Regions from separate parts of the Pseudomonas sp. CCI3.1 genome, predicted to be linked through region 2. Evidence: predicted binding sites of a transcription regulator. Region 2 holds the regulator's gene; each other region holds the start of a gene.

Region 1 (4,735 bases), 1.3 Mb from region 2:
AGCTACTAAGCCCCCTATCAACTTCCGTGGGAGCGGGCTTGCTCGCGATTGCATCGCCTCGGTGAATCAGGTGTTCCGAGTCGCTTGCATCGCGAGCAAGCCCGCTCCCACCGTTTTTACGGGGCCTTGTCGTCAAACAAGTTCAGCTTCTGGCGCTCTTCATGCATCGGCATGGGCTGTTTGTCAGCCGGCAACTTGATCGGGTCAACCGGCTCTTTCGGTAACTCCTGGGCCTTTACCGACTCAACGCCCTGCTCGCCTTCAATCGCCTGCTGGGCCTTTTTAGTCAGCACCACGATGTCGATTCGACGGTTGATCGGGTTATAGGGGTTGGCCTTGTCGAACAACACTGACGACGCATACCCCACTACCCGCGCAATCTGTGCATCAGGGTAACTCCCCGCCACCAAAGCGCGCCGGGCCGCATTGGCACGGTTGGCCGACAATTCCCAGTTGCCAAAATCGCCACCTCCCGCATAGGGCATGGCATCGGTGTGGCCGCTGATGCTGACTTTGTTCGGCACCGCTTTGATGGTGTCGGCCATGGCCAGCAAAATATCCTCGAAATAAGGCTTGAGCCGCGCACTGCCCACATCGAACATCGGTCGGTTTTCGGCGTCCATCATCTGAATCCGCAAGCCGTCCGGGGTGATTTCAAACAGCAGCTGATCCTTGAATTTGCGCAATTGCGGGTTTTCTTCGACCTTGTTCTGCAACTCCTGAAGCAGCAGTTCGAGACGCTCTTTCTCGACCTGCTCCGCCATGCTTTCAACCTGGTCCGCATCGACTTTGATCTTGTCGGGCTGAGGCTGCAGCTTTTCTTCGGGATTGAGGGTGTTCTCCGGCGCCAGCGCAGGCGTGCCGCCCAGGTCGATGATGTACGGCGTGCCGCTTTCACTGAAACCGATCGGGTCCTTGAAATAACCGCCGATGGCGATTTTTTGCTCCGGGGTCGCGGCCGTCATCAGCCACATCACCAGGAAGAACGCCATCATCGCCGTGGCAAAGTCAGCAAAGGCGATTTTCCAGGCGCCACCGTGATGGCCTGCGGCGTAGCGCTTTACGCGCTTGATAATTATGGGCTGGTTGTTTTCCATAAATCAGCGACCGCGAACCACTTGTTCAAGCTCGGAAAAGCTGGGGCGATGCTTGGGATACAGCACCTTGCGACCGAACTCGACGGCAAGCGAGGGCGGTATGCCCGAGGCCGAGGCCACCAGCGAGGCCTTGATCGACTCATACACGTTGATTTCTTCCTTGGCATCGTGGGCCAGTGAGGTCGCCAACGGACCGAAGAAACCATAAGCGGCCAAAATACCGAAGAACGTCCCCACCAGCGCGGCACCTACGTGCATGCCGATTGCGGCCTGATCACCCTCACCCAGCGAGGCCATGGTCACCACAATCCCAAGAACCGCCGCCACAATACCGAAGCCGGGCATGCCGTCGGCGATCCCGGTCACGGCATGGGAAGGATGCTCCAGTTCTTCCTTGAGGTTGAAAAGCTCCATGTCGAACAGCCCTTCGAGCTCGTGGGGCGCCATGTTGCCCGACGACATGATGCGCAGGTAATCACAGATAAACGCCGTCATGCGCTCATCCTTGAGGACGGTGGGGTACTTGGCGAAGATCGGGCTGGCCGCAGCGTCTTCAATGTCGCTCTCGATGGCCATCATGCCTTCGCGGCGACTTTTATTAAGAATCTCATACACCAGGCCCAGCACTTCCAGATAGAAAGCGTGGGAGAAACGCGAACCGAACATGCTGAGTGATTTTTTGATCACGTGCAGTGTCATGTAGCCGGGGTTGGCTTGCAGGAACGCGCCAAAGGCCGCCCCGCCAATGATCAGGACCTCGAACGGCTGAATCAGCGCACCGATCTTGCCGTGGGAAAGCACGTATCCGCCAAGCACACTCGCGAACACGACAATGATGCCGATAATTTTAGCCATAGATATAAAAGTACTTACTGAGTCGGGTTCAAGGTCATATTCCAGCGAAGCTAAAACTCTTCTTCTCCTTATCGGCGAATCTGCGCCAGACTATAGCCGGCAAAGCCGAAAATCCATTCGACCTCCACAATCGATGATGATCGCGTCCCCATAATGGCCAATGAAACCTGCGCACCACCATCAACACCCACCACTCTGGATGCCTGGGTCTTACTCCTGGACACGGTTGACTTGCCGATCCCGCAAAACAGCCATGAGCGAGTATTCAAGACGATCAACGACAGTCGCCGCTCATTGCGCGAAATTGCCGAGGTCATGCAGGACAGCCCGGCACTGGCACTCAGGATCATTCGCGAGGCCAACCAACAGGCTCAGAGCAGCCTGAGCGAGCCTGCCGAAAGCCTTGAAGTGGCCATCAACCGTCTCGGCCTCAAGCGCACCCAAGGGCTACTCGAACACGTTCCCGCACTGGCAATCGAAAACATCCCGATGGCCTATCGACAAATCCAGCTCATTAGCCAGCACGCCGCACAGCAAGCCATTGGGCTATTCGGCAATCGTCTGGCGCGGCTCTGGCAAGAAATCTACTGGAGCAGCCTGCTGTTTCTGTCACCGTTATGGGCGCTGGCGCTTACCCACCCGCTACTGCTTGAAGCCTGGGAACGACGGGTGGTCGAACACGGCGAATGCGCCAAAAAAGTCGAACTGGCGTTGTTCGGTCTACCGCTGTTTGATATCTGCCTTGCGCTGGCCAAACTCTGGCGCCTGCCCGCCTGGGTGATGCAGGGGTATACGGTTATCACCGACGAGCGCCGTACGCTGGTCAAGGTGTTGCACATCGCCCGCGACACTCATCATCCGTTACGCCAGCAACAGCACCTGGACGCCGATCCGGCGCTGCGCCGCTGGTTCAACCAGCCCGCCAACAGCGTATTGCTGGCCAACTGCCTGGCGCTTTCGGCGCAACAGGCATGGGACACGCCACACAATTTGCGCTGGCAATACGTCACCAGCCTGTACTTGCAAATGCCGTTGGATGAAGTGCAGCAGCAAGTGCACCAACACGCGGTCAACAGCGGGCGCTATCACTCCATGCCAGAGCTCTGGCACCCGGCCCAGGCACTGCTCTGGCCATGGGATGCGCGCCGCACCAGCCACAGCTCGCTGGCTGCGCCACCGCCCTCGGCTGAGGCGCTGGCCGCGTGGCGCAAACACTGCGGGCAATTGCTGGAGCAACCCAGCGCATTCACCAACCCTATGCACCTGACTACCTGCGCCCGAGAAGCCTTGCTGGCATGTGGCATGCGCCGGGTGATGCTGCTGACGCCCGACAAGACCTCGACCGCCCTGACCGTGAACCAGATTGCCGGGCTGGCGAAGACGGCCTTCGACCTGATCGTGAATATCAGCGAGAGCACCGCCCTCCAGCGCTTGATGACGCAACCGGCACAGGTGCGACTGACTCCCGAAAACAATCCCGTCATATCCGCGGTTTTACCCTACAGCTTGCGCAGCCTGTTCCCTGGCGAGCATCTACTGTTACGCTCCCTAAGCAACAACGGCCGCGTGGTCATGCTGATACTGGCAGACCAGGGCGGCGGACCCTTCTCGGAAACCAGCGTGCAGGCATTCGGCAAAACGGCCCAATGCATCGAGAAAGCCCTGAATAGCTTTAGTAGTCGCGGGCGCTAGCGCTACAATCCCCCCCTTTTTTGCTCTGGAGGCTTCATATGCCTGGCTTCTCTGGCTTGCCGTTAGTGATTGAACCGAGCGATCTGTTCGCCCGGCTCAACGCCCCCGAATTGATCCTGGTCGACCTGACCAGCGTCGCGCGATACGAAGCCGGGCATATTCCGGGGGCTCGCTTCGTCGACCCGAAGCGCACGCAACTGGGCCTGCCGCCGGCGCCCGGCTTGCTGCCGACCCAGGCTGCGCTCGAAGCATTGTTCGGCGAGTTGGGGCACCACCCCGATGCTGTCTACGTGGTGTATGACGACGAGGGCGGCGGTTGGGCCGGGCGGTTCATCTGGCTACTGGATGTGATCGGCCACAAGGCTTATCACTATCTGGACGGCGGCATTCACGCATGGACCGGTGACGGTCACGCCGTCAGCCAGGACGTACCTCCTGCGGCCGGCGGCCCGGTTGCACTGACCCTGCACGACGAGCCCACCGCGACCCGCGAGTACCTGCAAAGCCGCTTGGGCGCCCCGGATCTGGCGATCTGGGATGCGCGCAACGAAGCCGAATACACGGGCGAAAAAGTGCTCGCCGCCAAGGGCGGGCATATCCCCGGGGCGAAGAATTTTGAATGGACCGCAGGCATGGATAAAACCCGCAACCTGCGTATCCGCACTGACATGGCGCAGATCCTCAAGGATCTGGGCATCACGCCAGACAAAGAAGTGATTACCCACTGCCAGACTCACCATCGTTCTGGCTTTACTTATCTCGTTGCCAAATCGCTCGGTTATCCGCGTGTCAAAGGCTACGCCGGCTCTTGGGGCGAATGGGGCAACCATCCCGATACCCCTGTCGAGCTGCCTGTAAAAAATTAAGGACCTTGAATGAAAACGCGTTTGTTCCTCCTCAGTCAGTACCTGTTGCCGCATCACCTGCTGTCACGCCTGGCCGGCTGCATTGCCGAGTGCCGCGTGCGCTGGTTCAAGAATGCATTCACCACCTGGTTCGCCAAGCGTTATCAAGTGGACATGTCCCAGGCACTGGTTGAAGACGTTACCGCCTACGAGCACTTCAATGCCTTCTTCACCCGCGCATTGAAA
Region 2 (4,735 bases):
ACGATTTTAGAGCCACGCCCCAGGACCGACTCGATGCTCAGCGAGCCATTGAGCTGGGCGATCTTGGTTTTCACCACGTCCATGCCCACGCCACGTCCGGACACATCGCTGATCTCGGTCTTGGTCGAAAAACCCGGCGCAAAAATCAGGTTGTAGCAGTCGCTTTCGCTCAGGCGATCGGCTGCATCCTTGTCCATCAGGCCTTTTTTCACCGCCAGGGAGCGCAGGAAGTTGGCATCCATGCCTTTGCCGTCATCGGAGATCGACAGCAAGATATGGTCGCCTTCCTGCTCGGCCGACAGAATGACCCGGCCGCAGCTTGGCTTGCCCGCAGCCGCACGTTCTTCCGGTGTTTCGCAACCGTGGTCGACTGCGTTGCGCACCAAGTGGACCAGCGGATCGGCCAGGGCCTCGACGAGGTTTTTGTCCAGATCGGTTTCTTCGCCCACCAGTTCCAGGCTGATTTCTTTTTTCAGCTGACGCGCCAGATCCCGCACCAGACGCGGGAAGCGCCCGAATACTTTTTTGATCGGTTGCATGCGGGTCTTCATCACGGCGGTTTGCAGGTCGGCGGTGACCACGTCGAGATTGGACAGGGCCTTGGCCATATCTTCGTCATGACTGTTCAGGCCCAGGCGCACCAGACGGTTACGCACCAGCACCAGCTCGCCGACCATGTTCATGATGTCGTCAAGGCGTGCGGTATCGACCCGTACGGTGGTTTCCGCCTCAGAAGCAACCGGTTTTTCCGAAGGTGCAGCTGCCGCCCGTGCCGGTGCCGGACGCGCCGCTGCAACCGGCTTGGCGGGTACAGCCGCAGCGACTACCGCTGCCGAGTCGGGGCTGAACTTGCCTTTGCCGTGCATCTCATCGAGCAGGGCTTCGAATTCGTGATCGCTGATCAGGTTCGGGTCGCCAGCCGGCTCCTGGGCAGTGGCTACGGTCTCGGCGACCGCAGCGCCCAGCGCTTCGGTGTTGAACGCCCCCTTGCCATGCAACTGATCCAGCAAGGCCTCGAATTCGTCGTCGGTGATTTCATTGCTGACTTCGGCTGCAGCTGCAGGCACTTCGTCAGGCACCGGGGCAACCACTGCGGTATCCGCAGAAAACTGGCCCTTGCCGTGCAACTGATCAAGTAGCAACTCGAACTCGGCGTCGCTGATTTCGTCACTGGCCGAGATGTCTGCCACCGCCACCGGTTCCGGGTCAGGCTCGACCGCAGCGGCCTTGACCGCATCGAGGGACTCCAGCAGCTGCTCAAACTCGCTGTCGGTGATATCGGTCACCGGGGCTACAGCCGCAGCCGCAGACACCGGCGCAGGCTCAGGTGCACCAACTGCTTGCGCGGCTGCAGGCTCGGCAAGACGTGCCAGCGCCGCCAGCAACTCGGGAGTCGCTGCAGTGATCGGGCTACGCTCGCGCACTTCGCTGAACATGCCGTTGACCGCATCCAGGGCTTCAAGCACCACGTCCATCAGCTCCGCGTCGACGCCGCGTTCACCCTTGCGCAGGATGTCGAAGACGTTTTCGGCGATGTGACAGCACTCCACCAACTCATGGAGCTGCAGGAAGCCGGCGCCCCCTTTTACAGTATGAAAACCGCGAAAAATTGCATTGAGCAGATCCGCATCATCCGGTCGGCTTTCCAGCTCGACCAGTTGTTCGGACAGCAACTCCAGAATTTCGCCGGCTTCAACCAGGAAATCCTGAAGGATTTCTTCATCGGCGCCGAAGCTCATGTACGTGCTCCTTGATATAGGCCCGCGACGCCAGGCAACAGCGCCCGCACGTCTATCGAGTCCTAAAAACCTAAACTGGACAGCAAATCGTCAACATCATCCTGACCGGATACGACGTCATTACGTGTATCGGCATGAATCTGCGGACCTTCACCCTTGGCCTGGTTTTTTTGCGAATTATTTTCAGCGCGCAGTGCATCACGGTCGTGTTCGATGCCGGCAAAGCGGTCCACCTGGCTGGCCATCAGCACCAGCTTGAGCAAGTTGCTTTCAACGTCGGTGACCAGTTGCGTCACACGCTTGATAACCTGACCGGTCAGGTCCTGATAATCCTGAGCCAGCAAAATGTCAGTGAGGTTGGCAGACACGACCTGGTTTTGCTCTTCACTACGCGTCAAAAAACTGTCAACTCGACGCGCCAGCTCACGAAACTCCTCGGCACCGATTTCACGGCGCATGAAGCGACCCCAGTCGGCACTCAAGGCCTTGGCGTCCTGCCCCAGGCCGTTGACCAGCGGCGTGCTGTTTTCCACCAGATCCATGGTGCGATTGGCTGCCGCTTCGGTGAGTTTCACAACATAAGCCAAGCGTTCAGTGGCGTCTGTGATCTGCGACACTTCTTCGGCTTGCGGCATGCTCGGGTCAATATGAAAATTGACAATCGCACTGTGCAGTTCACGGGTCAGTTTGCCGACTTCGCGATACAACCCGCGATCACGGGTCTGGTTAAGTTCGTGAATCAGCTGCACTGCATCGCCAAACTGACCTCTTTCAAGGCTTTCGACCAATTCGTGAGCATGTTTTTTCAGGGTCGACTCAAAATCGCCCTGTGTGGATTCTTTATGCTCCATAGCGCCCCCAAGGCAACCGATCAACCGATGCGATCAAAGATCTTCTCGATCTTGTCTTTGAGTGCGATAGCCGTGAACGGCTTGACCACATAACCGTTAACACCGGCCTGGGCCGCTTCGATGATCTGCTCACGCTTGGCTTCAGCGGTCACCATCAGCACCGGCAAGTGCTTGAGTTTTTCGTCTGCACGCACGTGGCGCAGCAGCTCGATACCGGTCATGCCGGGCATGTTCCAGTCGGTCACCAAAAAGTCGATGTGACCCAGATTGAGGATCGGCAACGCCGTGATGCCGTCATCCGCCTCGACCGTGTTGGTGAAACCAAGGTCACGCAACAGGTTTTTGATGATCCGCCGCATCGTTGAAAAATCATCAACGATGAGGATTTTCATGTTCTTGTCCAATTCGACCTCCAAGCAGTCTTAAACGCGTCCGGTCTGGGGACACGCCATTCAATCAATTCGTTTTCAAACACCGCCAGAATCGACTGTGGGAGCGAGCTTGCTCGCGATGCTGGCGGCGCGGTTTTTCTGATTCACCGTGTCGATCCCATCGCGAGCAAGCCCGCTCCCACAATAAGTACGCGTGTTCCCGTCAGTGCGCTCGCCACTGGCTCAAGCGTGCACGCAGTCGTGCGGCGCACTGGCTGTGCAACTGGCTCACACGGGACTCGCTGACCCCCAGCACTTCGCCGATTTCCTTGAGGTTCAATTCCTCGTCGTAATACAGCGCCAACACCAGTCGCTCACGCTCGGGCAGATGGGCAATTGCATCGGCCAGTGCGCCCTGGAAGCGCTCGTCTTCAAGGTCACGCGACGGCTCCGGGTGAGCACTTGCGCCATCCTCATGCAGCCCTTCGTGTTCACCGTCCTGCAACAAGTCGTCAAAACTGAACAGGCGGCTGCCCAGGGTGTCATTCAAGATGGCGTAATAATCATCAAGGCTTAACTGGAGTTCGGCCGCAACTTCATGATCTTTAGCGTCACAACCGGTTTTTGCTTCAATTACCCGAATTGCGTCACTGACCATCCGTGTATTGCGGTGGACAGAACGCGGGGCCCAGTCGCCTTTTCGCACTTCATCGAGCATTGCGCCACGAATGCGAATCCCGGCATAGGTCTCAAAACTCGCGCCCTTGGTCGCGTCGTATTTGCCCGACACCTCAAGCAATCCGATCATTCCGGCCTGGATCAGATCGTCCACCTGCACGCTGGCGGGCAAGCGCGCCAACAGGTGATAGGCGATGCGCTTGACCAAGGGGGCGTAGCGCTCGATCAGCTCGTACTGGCTGTCACGCGACGCCTTGCTGTACATGCGATAGCCGCTGGCGGTCATTAAAAGCGCCCCCCTGCTTGCTGCACCAGACGCTCGACAAAGAACTCCAGATGCCCGCGGGGGTTGGCGGGCAACGGCCAGGTGTCAACTTTCTGTGCGATGGCTTTAAACGCAAGGGAGCACTTGGAGCGCGGGAACGCTTCGTAGACGGCCCGCTGTTTTTGTACGGCCTTGCGCACGCATTCGTCATACGGGACGGCGCCCACGTACTGCAGGGCCACATCCAGAAAACGATCGGTGACCTTGGTCAGCTTGGCGAACAGATTGCGCCCTTCCTGCGGGCTCTGGGCCATGTTGGCCAATACGCGAAAGCGGTTCATGCCGTAATCGCGGTTGAGCAACTTGATCAGCGCATAGGCATCGGTGATCGACGTCGGCTCGTCGCAGACCACCAGCAGCACTTCCTGGGCGGCGCGCACAAAGCTGACCACCGACTCGCCAATCCCGGCCGCGGTGTCGATCACCAGCACATCCAGATTGTCGCCGAGGTCACTGAATGCCTGGATCAGTCCGGCATGTTGCGCCGGGCTCAAGTGCACCATGCTCTGGGTGCCCGAGGCCGCGGGCACGATACGAATCCCGCCCGGGCCCTGGAGCAAGACATCGCGCAGCTCGCAACGCCCCTCGACCACATCGGCCAGGGTAAATTTTGGGGTCAAGCCCAACAGGACATCGACGTTCGCCAGCCCAAGGTCCGCGTCCATCAACAGAACGCGCCTGCCCAGCTCGGCCAAGGCGATGGACAAGTTGACTGACACGTTAGTTTTACCGACGCCACCCTTGCCGCCGGTCACTGCGATCACCTGTACG
Region 3 (4,735 bases), 2.8 Mb from region 2:
GGCCGCATCCAGCAGGGCTTCCTGATGGGTGTTGCGCTTGAGGATCGGCAGGCAATAGAAGTGCGGGCGAATACCGCCAACCAGCATGTGATTGCGGTTGTACAGCAGGTGATGCGCCGTAATTGTCGCGCCGACGTTGGCCGAAGCCTCGTTGACGAACTGCACCGCCTCAGCTGTGGTGATGTGCTCAAACACGACTTTTAGCGTCGGGAAGCGATCTACAACGCGGCGCATATGCTCGTCGATGAAGATTTTTTCGCGGTCAAAGACGTCCACGCCAGCGCGGGTGACTTCACCGTGAATCAGTAAAGGCATGCCAACTTCAGCCATGACTTCAAGGACCGGGAAGATCGCATCGATACTGGTGACACCAGAGTCGGAGTTGGTCGTTGCCCCAGCCGGATACAGCTTGGCTGCATGGACGAATCCGCTGGCCTTGGCCGTACGAATGTCTTCTGGCTGGGTTCGGTCAGTGAGGTACAGCACCATCAGCGGCTCGAAACGGCTTCCGGCCGGGCGAGCAGCCAAAATGCGCTGGCGATAGGCATCGGCTTCGGCGGCATTACGCACCGGAGGTACCAGGTTGGGCATGATGATGGCGCGGCCAAAAGTGCGCGCAACATCCGCGACAGTGTGAGGCAACACAGCACCATCGCGAAGATGTATATGCCAGTCGTCGGGACGCAGCAGGGTCAGGCGGTCAGACATTGGGAATTCCAGGCGGGTCAAACTGATGTGAATGCTACCGGAAAAGACACTCACAGGCACTCGCTATCAAGTTTTGTGATTGCTGACCGATATCTCATGGGTATGCCGTAAATCTGTGGCCTGTTATTTTGCAGTACAAGCCTGTGGAGCCTCCCGTGCGCCAGTGTTATCTCATCCTGCTCTGCATGTTTGCCAGCCTGCCTGCCATGGCTCTGACTTTTCAGACTCGGCTGGAGAATATCGAGTGGAAAGTAGAAGGTGACAAGTTCGAGTGCCGGCTGATCCAGCCCATTACTGATTTCGGCTCCGGGGCCTTTGTACGTCGGGCAGGAGAGCAGGCAGTCTTTCGTCTCAATGCCTACAACTCAATGCTGGGCGAAGGCTCTGCAACACTGCTTGCCGCCGCTGCGCCATGGCAGCCGGGCAGGGGGGACATTGATCTGGGGTCAGTGCGCATTGGTCGTGGCCAGGTGCTTTTCAACAGTTCTCAAGCCCAGGCCGGACGCCTGTTTCGCGGTCTGCTGGAAGGGCGCAGCCCGCTGGTCAGGCACTTTTCCCGTGAGGGTAATGTCTCTGAAGTGCGTTTGCTACCGGTCAGGTTTCGTCAGGCATACGGTGACTACGAGGCTTGCACCGCAAAGTTGTTACCGAAAAACTTTGATCAGGTCAGACAAAGCCGCATTGGTTTTCCTGGTGGCGGTACCGAACTGGACGCGACCGCACGGGTCAACTTGCACGTCATGGTGGAGTACTTGAAGGCGGATCCAACCGTCAATCACGTCATCCTGGACGGCTACTCCGATAACATGGGTAACAGATTGACCAATCGTGAGTTATCACGGCGCCGGGCATTAGCCGTCATGGATTACTTCAAGGAAAGCGGACTTCAGGAGTCGCAGATCACGGTACGTTTTCATGGTGAGCAATACCCGTTGGTGCCGAACACGAACCACGCTAATCGTGCGAAAAATCGTCGGGTTAGTGTCCGTTTGGAGCGGTATCCGGAGTCAGAAAAAGCTGCTCCTTCAGTTGGAGTCTCCAATCCCGCTGCAATTTCTTGAAGTGCCCCTCTCGTCGCCCCTTTGACATAATCTGTCGCTTTGTCGTCTTAAGCTGTCGCGCCTCTGTAAATTAATAGATATGGGCGGTAGACTGTTCGGCTTTTCGAACAACCCGTGGAGTGATGGCATGGCGGACGTAAACAAGGTCGTTCTGGCTTATTCGGGCGGCCTGGACACTTCGGTGATCCTGAAGTGGCTGCAGGATACTTATAACTGTGAAGTCGTAACCTTCACCGCTGACCTGGGTCAGGGCGAAGAAGTCGAACCGGCACGTGCCAAGGCGCAAGCCATGGGCGTTAAGGAAATCTACATTGATGACCTGCGTGAAGAGTTTGTTCGAGACTTCGTTTTCCCGATGTTCCGCGCCAACACTGTTTACGAAGGCGAGTACCTGCTGGGTACTTCCATTGCTCGTCCGCTGATCGCCAAGCGCCTGATTGAAATTGCCAACGAAACAGGCGCAGACGCCATTTCCCACGGCGCAACGGGTAAAGGTAACGATCAGGTTCGTTTCGAACTGGGTGCCTATGCCCTGAAGCCAGGAGTGAAAGTGATTGCTCCTTGGCGTGAGTGGGACTTGCTCTCCCGTGAAAAGCTGATGGATTACGCTGAAAAGCACAATATTCCGATCGAGCGTCATGGCAAGAAGAAGTCTCCGTACTCGATGGATGCCAACTTGCTGCACATCTCTTACGAGGGCGGTGTGCTGGAAGATACCTGGACCGAGCACGAAGAAGACATGTGGCGTTGGACCAAGTCGCCAGAAGATGCGCCTAACACGCCGACCTTTCTGGAACTGACTTACCGCAATGGCGATATCGTTGCCCTGGACGGCGTCGAAATGACCCCGGCCACCGTGTTGGCAACCCTTAACCGTATCGGCGGCGAGAACGGCATCGGTCGTCTCGATATCGTTGAGAACCGTTATGTAGGGATGAAGTCCCGTGGCTGCTACGAAACACCGGGCGGCACTATCATGCTGCGGGCTCACCGTGCCATTGAGTCGATCACTCTGGACCGTGAAGTCGCTCACCTGAAAGACGAGTTGATGCCCAAGTACGCCAGCCTGATCTACACCGGCTACTGGTGGAGCCCTGAGCGTTTGATGCTGCAACAAATGATTGATGCATCTCAGGCTCACGTGAACGGTGTGGTTCGCCTGAAACTGTACAAAGGCAACGTGATCGTTACCGGTCGCAAGTCTGACGATTCATTGTTTGATGCCAACATTGCCACTTTTGAAGAAGATGGCGGTGCTTACAACCAGGAAGACGCTGCAGGGTTTATCAAGTTGAATGCATTGCGCATGCGCATTGCTGCAAACAAAGGCCGTAAGTTGTTCTGATGCGTGCCCTATAAAAAAGCCCCGGCCATTTGGTCGGGGCTTTTTTTTGTCTCTGGGCTGCAGGTCACGTGTCATCAGGGAGAAACGAATATGTCGAGCTTGCGTGTGTCGATGGTGTAGGTGATCAAGGTTGTATGATCGGTGGGTGTAGCGTTGTGAGTACTGAAGATGGTGTGCATTAATTCGCCTGGCGTGATGCCAGGCGGCGTGTTTTTCAGTAATAAAAATACGTCATTCTTGTGGGTGTTACTTTTGCACTTGCGTGGGGATTTGCAGTAGCGGTGGCGTCTGTCTTTCGGGATGTTTTTAAATGAGCGTAGGGACGGCGAATGATTCAGATCAATAAGGTGGAAGCTTTTTAACTTTGTACCTTCAAAAAGTACAAGTTTGTCGGTAGAGAACAGGGTGGGTGCGTTATTCGGTCCTGAGGGTTTTGCGGAGGCGGAATCGTATGTTCTGTGGCCTTGAGGCAAAAAAGTAAAGTAGTGAGGCGTGAACGAACTGAACTTTATGCCCAGTTGATAAGCTGGCTTGGAAAGTAGTGTGTCTGTGCTGAAGTCAGTGTAGGTGCGAGGGGTATAAGCAGCCGTTGTTAAAGGCAAGGCGGCCTTGGATAAGTTTGCTGGGGTGTAGAGTGTTTTGTTGTTGAAGTTAAGTGTCAGGAAGAATAGTGTCACCAAAAGTACAGGGAATATTATTAAAAACCAAACGTACTCTTTCTGGTGTTCACTGTCGATGTAAGGCAGTGATACCGCCGCGGAAGCTTCTGTCAGCATTGAGAAAACTGCAATGATAGTAAGTGGGTTATTGATTTTTAGATGGTTTTTTATCATGGGGTAACCTTTTTACGGGTGGTTCGGCAATGGCCGGGCGCACCGTGTTGGGGGTGTCAGCACTCTGGGAGCCGGTGCGTTTTCATTTTATGGACGGGTTACTATGAATTTAGACGTGGGATATTGAAGCTGCAAACTCAATACGGGTTTTGAGGTGGCACCTTGAATGGGGATCTTTCGGTTTTTTTGCAGGTTTCGATTGTTCGTAGGAATACTGCCGCTATCTATGTTGAATTTCATAGGGGCTAATAACTAATTGATGTAATGGTGCGTAAGTTTTTGTCTTTAGTTTGGGTAAGTTATGGTGCGCAAGCATGGAATGCTATTTGTTGGCGGGTTTCTATCAGTTTTTCTGTACTCTGATTTGATGGTAAACAGGGCGGGTTGGGAATTCTTTTGATATGGATTTATGTTTGGGGGTTTTCTGAATGATCTGTAGTCCTATTCTGTAAGTACAAATTTCTAATTTTTTTCATTAAAAAAATAGTAGATTCCACTGGATGTGTATAAATCGGTGAGTCTGCAGTGTCTTGTGGTTTTCTAATGTGTATGTGCTTTTTTTGAGTAGAAGGAAGGGTGCGTAAGATACTGTAGCGGAATCGTTTGTAAATTTTAAGTTTGCTTTGGGGTGTGTGCTGTAGTGGAGTGCCGATTCTGGTTCGGCATGAGGTGTGTTGCATGTAGGGAGTTGTTCTGATGGCAAGCGGGGATATATCTTAAATAAGAGGATGGTCGTTCTAGATGATGTATTTGAATGTTGGTGTGCTGAGGTGGTAAGTAAGAATTCT

Evidence for each region. Region 2 encodes FliA, which starts transcription of late flagellar genes. Its sites were predicted from a motif close to CTAAAGTTTNNNNNNNNNNNGCCGNTAA; they were not measured.
Region 1: a site for FliA is predicted at 2,021-2,048, ahead of motA (flagellar motor stator protein MotA). Genes of this name have one in related genera too.
Region 3: a site for FliA is predicted at 774-801, ahead of RGV06_RS19415 (flagellar protein MotY). Genes of this name have one in related genera too.

What each region holds. Positions count from the first base shown of each region.
Region 1 covers NZ_JAVIWO010000001.1:2,737,249-2,741,983, forward strand. Annotated here, with positions in the region: gene rsgA (small ribosomal subunit biogenesis GTPase RsgA) at 1-9, shown strand, start outside; gene motB (flagellar motor protein MotB) at 117-1,097, opposite strand; gene motA (flagellar motor stator protein MotA) at 1,101-1,952, opposite strand; gene RGV06_RS12505 (HDOD domain-containing protein) at 2,106-3,644, shown strand; gene RGV06_RS12510 (rhodanese-like domain-containing protein) at 3,683-4,510, shown strand; gene asd (archaetidylserine decarboxylase) at 4,520-4,735, shown strand, end outside.
Region 2 covers NZ_JAVIWO010000001.1:1,402,973-1,407,707, forward strand. Annotated here, with positions in the region: gene RGV06_RS06405 (chemotaxis protein CheA) at 1-1,739, opposite strand, end outside; gene RGV06_RS06410 (protein phosphatase CheZ) at 1,802-2,590, opposite strand; gene RGV06_RS06415 (chemotaxis response regulator CheY) at 2,611-2,982, opposite strand; gene fliA (RNA polymerase sigma factor FliA) at 3,185-3,925, opposite strand; gene fleN (flagellar synthesis regulator FleN) at 3,925-4,735, opposite strand, start outside.
Region 3 covers NZ_JAVIWO010000001.1:4,234,458-4,239,192, forward strand. Annotated here, with positions in the region: gene pyrC (dihydroorotase) at 1-708, opposite strand, end outside; gene RGV06_RS19415 (flagellar protein MotY) at 864-1,769, shown strand; gene RGV06_RS19420 (argininosuccinate synthase) at 1,897-3,114, shown strand; gene RGV06_RS19425 (hypothetical protein) at 3,189-3,947, opposite strand.